Regions from separate parts of the Pseudomonas sp. MF08817 genome, predicted to be linked through region 1. Evidence: predicted binding sites of a transcription regulator. Region 1 holds the regulator's gene; the other holds the start of a gene.
The links. The regulator sigma-54, encoded in region 1, starts transcription at its own class of promoters, with help from an activator protein. The targets are predictions, from matches to a motif close to ANTGGCATNNANNTTGCTNT.
Positions count from the first base shown of each region.

Region 2: glnA (type I glutamate--ammonia ligase) is a predicted target of sigma-54. The motif match lies at 906-925, and genes of this name have one in related genera.

Region 1 is NZ_JCBCUY010000034.1:6,159-8,566, forward strand. It holds gene ptsN (PTS IIA-like nitrogen regulatory protein PtsN) at 1-45, opposite strand, end outside; gene hpf (ribosome hibernation-promoting factor, HPF/YfiA family) at 58-366, opposite strand; gene AC19YR_RS19585 (RNA polymerase factor sigma-54) at 492-1,985, opposite strand; gene lptB (LPS export ABC transporter ATP-binding protein) at 2,162-2,408, opposite strand, start outside.
Region 2 is NZ_JCBCUY010000030.1:54,318-56,725, reverse strand. It holds gene thiI (tRNA uracil 4-sulfurtransferase ThiI) at 1-691, opposite strand, end outside; gene glnA (type I glutamate--ammonia ligase) at 1,023-2,408, shown strand, end outside.

The DNA.
Region 1 (2,408 bases):
CGCGAGGGAACGGCCGGGGGTCAGGATATTTTCAAGTCGGATCATGGGTGGGGAGTGTTAACGACCGGTCGCGCCCTGGAGGAGGCTTTGGGTCTTTTCCTTATGCTTTTTGAGTTGGCGGTCAAGCTTGTCGGTGAGCAGGTCGATGGCAGCGTACATATCGTCATGTTCGGCATTGGCAACGACCTCCCCTCCGTGAATGTGCAGGGTGGCTTCGATTTTCTGCTTCAGTTTTTCGACATTCATCGTCACCTGCACATTGGTGATCTTGTCGAAGTGCCTTTCGAGTCGGTCGAGTTTTTCGCCGATATAGGCCCGCAGAGGTTCGGTCACTTCCAGTTGGTGTCCACTGATGTTGACTTGCATACAGCTTCTCCTTCGTTGCCAGTGCATAAGGCGGCAGGCCGGTTTGCCTGCCACTTAGGTTGTGCTCGAAGACCTGCTTTTGGGCGAGACGTCAAGCACACCCTGGAACGCTGTGGCGTAACCCGTTACATCAGCCGCTTGCGTTCGCTTGAAGGCGCAATCCCAAGGGATTCGCGGTACTTGGCGACGGTGCGGCGGGCTACCTGAATGCCTTGTGCCTCCAGTAAACCAGCGATCTTGCTATCACTCAACGGCTTTTTCTGATTTTCCGCGGCAACCAGTTTTTTGATGATCGCGCGGATCGCCGTGGACGAGCATTCGCCGCCTTCGGAGGTGCTGACATGGCTGGAGAAAAAATATTTCAGTTCGTAGATGCCGCGGGGCGTGTGCATGAATTTCTGGGTGGTTACCCGGGAAATGGTCGACTCGTGCATGCCCACCGCTTCGGCGATGTCGTGCAGAACCAGGGGTTTCATCGCCTCGTCGCCGTACTCGAGAAAGCCGCGCTGATGCTCGACGATTTGGGTAGCAACCTTCATCAGGGTTTCGTTGCGGCTCTGCAGGCTCTTGATAAACCAGCGCGCTTCCTGCAATTGGTTGCGCATGAAGGTGTTGTCGGCGCTGGTGTCGGCGCGGCGCACGAAACCGGCGTATTGCGGGTTGACCCTTAGACGCGGTACCGACTCCTGGTTGAGTTCGACCAGCCAGCGGTCGTTATCCTTGCGCACGATGACGTCGGGGATGACGTATTCGGCCTCGCTGGACTCGATCTGCGAACCTGGGCGCGGGTTGAGGCTCTGCACCAGTTCGATGACCTGGCGCAGTTCATCTTCCTTGATCTTCATGCGGCGCATCAGCTGGCTGTAGTCGCGGCTGCCGAGTAGGTCGATGAAGTCGCTGACCAGACGCTTGGCCTCGGTCAGCCAAGGGGTCTTGGCGGGGAGTTGGCGCAGTTGTAGCAGCAGGCATTCGCCCAGGTTGCGTGCGCCGATTCCGGCCGGCTCGAACTGCTGGATGCGGTGCAGTACGGCTTCGATCTCATCGAGTTCGATGTCCAGTTCCGGGTCGAAGGCTTCGAGGATTTCCTCGAGGGATTCGTCCAGGTAGCCCTGGTTGTTGATGCAGTCGATCAGGGTCACGCCGATCAGGCGATCGGTGTCGGACATCGGGGCCAGGTTCAATTGCCACAGCAGATGGCTTTGCAGGCTTTCACCGGCCGATGTGCGTGTGGTGAAGTCCCACTCGTCGTCATCGTTACTCGGCAGGCTGCTGGCGCTGGTCTGGTAGATGTCTTCCCAGGCGGTGTCGACGGGCAGTTCATTGGGAATGCGCTCGCCCCACTCGCCATCCTCAAGGTTGTCCACCGTCGGGGCGGTTTCCTGGTAGGAAGGTTCCTGAACGTCGGCATTGGGTTTCTGTTCGACGTTGTCGGCCAGTGGATCGACGTTGTCGAAGTCGTCGCCTTCTTCCTGGCGTTCGAGCATCGGATTGGATTCCAGAGCCTCCTGGATTTCCTGTTGCAGGTCCAGGGTCGACAATTGGAGCAGGCGGATGGCCTGTTGCAGCTGCGGTGTCATCGTCAGCTGCTGGCCCATTCTCAAGACTAGCGATGGTTTCATGGCAGGGGCTTAACACCTTATTTGCCGGCGCACATGCGCCATCCACTACAGGGCGCCGGAGCGCCAAACTTAAGCAAATTATATGCCTGAAACTGGAGTGCTTGCCTAGGGCGCCGCAATAATAAACTTTTCAGAGTTCACTGCTGGCCGCCCTGGCGAAAAGCCAAACTCCACGCTTACAGGCGGAACTCATGGCCCAGGTACACTTCCTTGACCAACTCGTTGGCAAGGATGGTGGCAGAGTCGCCTTCGGCGATCAGCTGGCCGTCGTTGACGATGTAGGCGGTTTCGCAGATATCCAGAGTCTCGCGCACATTGTGGTCGGTGATAAGCACACCGATGCCCTTGGCCTTGAGGTGATGGATGATCTGTTTGATATCGCCCACCGAGATCGGGTCCACGCCGGCGAAAGGTTCGTCGAGC
Region 2 (2,408 bases), on a different contig from region 1:
TCCAGATAAAGTGCGCGACTTCCATCACGCCCAGTTCGTGGGCACGCCCGCCCAGGTTGAAGAAGCAGAAATGGCTCATCAGGCCACGGCGCATGATCTGGTAGGCCGCCACCGTGGAATCGAAACCGCCAGACATCAGCACCAGGGTCTGTTCCAGGGCACCCAACGGATAACCGCCAATGCTGTTGTGCTGGCTATGGATCACAAACAACCGTTGGTCGCGAATTTCCATGCGCACTTCGATTTGCGGCGCCTTGAGGGAGATTCCGGCGGCGCCGCACTCGCGACGCAGCTTGCTGCCGACGTATTTCTCCACGTCCATGGAGCTGAACGGGTGCTTGCCGGCGCGCTTGCAGCGCACGGAAAAAATCTTGCCCTCAAGCTCACTGCCAAAGTGCAAACGGCACTTTTCGGTGATGTCGTCGAAGTCCCCCAACGGGTACTCGTCGACCTGCAAAAAATGCGCGATGCCGGGCATGCAGCTCAGGCGCTCGGTCATGTCCTTCAAGGCTTTGGGCTCGGTGACGCGGGTTTCCAGCTCGAGGTTGTCCCACACGCCGTTCACCACCACGGCCGGATCCAGGTCGCGGAGCACGGTGCGGATGTTCTTGGCCAATTGGCGGATGAAACGCATCCGTACCGGGCGGCTCTTGATGGTGATCTCGGGAAAGACTTTTACGATTAGTTTCATGAAAACAGCGCGCGCAGGGCCAGCCGAAAAAGGGGGGCGCGGATTATAGCGGAAATTGCTCAAGCTTTAACCAGTTAATCTGCAATTGGTTTTGCTCGCACTTTATTGGTGCGTTTTCGGTATTTACCGCCACATTGCAGTGCGTAAAAAAAGCGCTTTATACGGTTTGCACGTTTATAGGCGCGTAAAAGGGGCGCAAAACCCAACTCGGGGCACTGGCATGCAATTTGCTCCCTTGTGAGGCAGGTTGCCATGGCCGAGTATTCGCGCCCGCATCACCCACATTCCAAGGGCTCTCCACTACCCAGCCCGAATCCACCCCGGAGGACATATGTCGAAGTCGGTTCAACTCATCAAAGATCATGACGTCAAGTGGATTGATCTGCGCTTCACTGACACCAAAGGCACGCAGCACCACGTGACCATGCCGGCCCGTGATGCGCTGGATGAATCCTTCTTCGAAGAAGGCAAGATGTTCGATGGTTCCTCCATCGCGGGCTGGAAAGGCATCGAAGCCTCCGACATGATCCTGCTGCCGGACGACTCCACCGCCGTGCTCGACCCGTTCACCGAAGACCCAACGCTGATCCTGGTCTGCAACGTGATCGACCCTTCGACCATGCAAGGCTACGACCGCGACCCTCGCGCCATCGCCCACCGCGCCGAGGAATACCTCAAGTCCACCGGCATCGGCGACACCGTGTTCGTCGGCCCGGAGCCTGAGTTCTTCATCTTCGACCAAGTCAAATTCAAGTCCGACATCTCCGGTTCGATGTTCAAGATCTACTCCGAGCAAGGCTCGTGGATGACCGACCAGGACATCGAAGGCGGCAACCACGGCCATCGTCCGGGCGTGAAGGGCGGCTATTTCCCAGTTCCGCCGTTCGACCATGACCACGAAATCCGTACCTCCATGTGCAACGCCATGGAAGAAATGGGCCTGGTCATCGAAGTGCACCACCACGAAGTGGCCACTGCCGGCCAGAACGAAATCGGTGTGCAGTTCAACACCCTGATGAAGAAAGCTGACGAAGTTCAGACCCTCAAGTACTGCGTGCACAACGTGGCCGTGGCCTATGGCCGCACCGCGACCTTCATGCCTAAGCCGCTGTACGGCGACAACGGCTCGGGTATGCACGTACACATGTCCATCGGCAAAGATGGCAAAAACACCTTCGCCGGCGAAGGCTATGCCGGCCTGTCCGACACCGCCCTGTACTTCATCGGCGGCATCATCAAGCACGGTAAGGCCCTGAACGGCTTCACCAACCCTTCGACCAACTCCTACAAGCGTCTGGTCCCAGGCTTTGAAGCGCCGGTCATGCTGGCCTACTCGGCACGCAACCGCTCTGCCTCGATCCGCATTCCTTACGTCTCCAGCCCTAAGGCGCGCCGTATCGAAGCCCGTTTCCCGGACCCGGCTGCCAACCCGTACCTGGGCTTCGCCGCCCTGCTGATGGCAGGCCTGGACGGCATCCAGAACAAGATCCACCCAGGCGACGCTGCCGACAAAAACCTGTACGACCTGCCGCCTGAAGAGGCCAAGGAAATCCCGCAAGTGTGCGGCAGCCTGAAAGAAGCCCTGGAAGAACTGGACAAGGGCCGTGCGTTCCTGACCAAGGGCGGCGTGTTCAGCGACGACTTCATCGATGCCTACATCGCCCTCAAAAGCGAAGAAGAAATCAAGGTCCGCACCTTCGTACACCCACTGGAATAC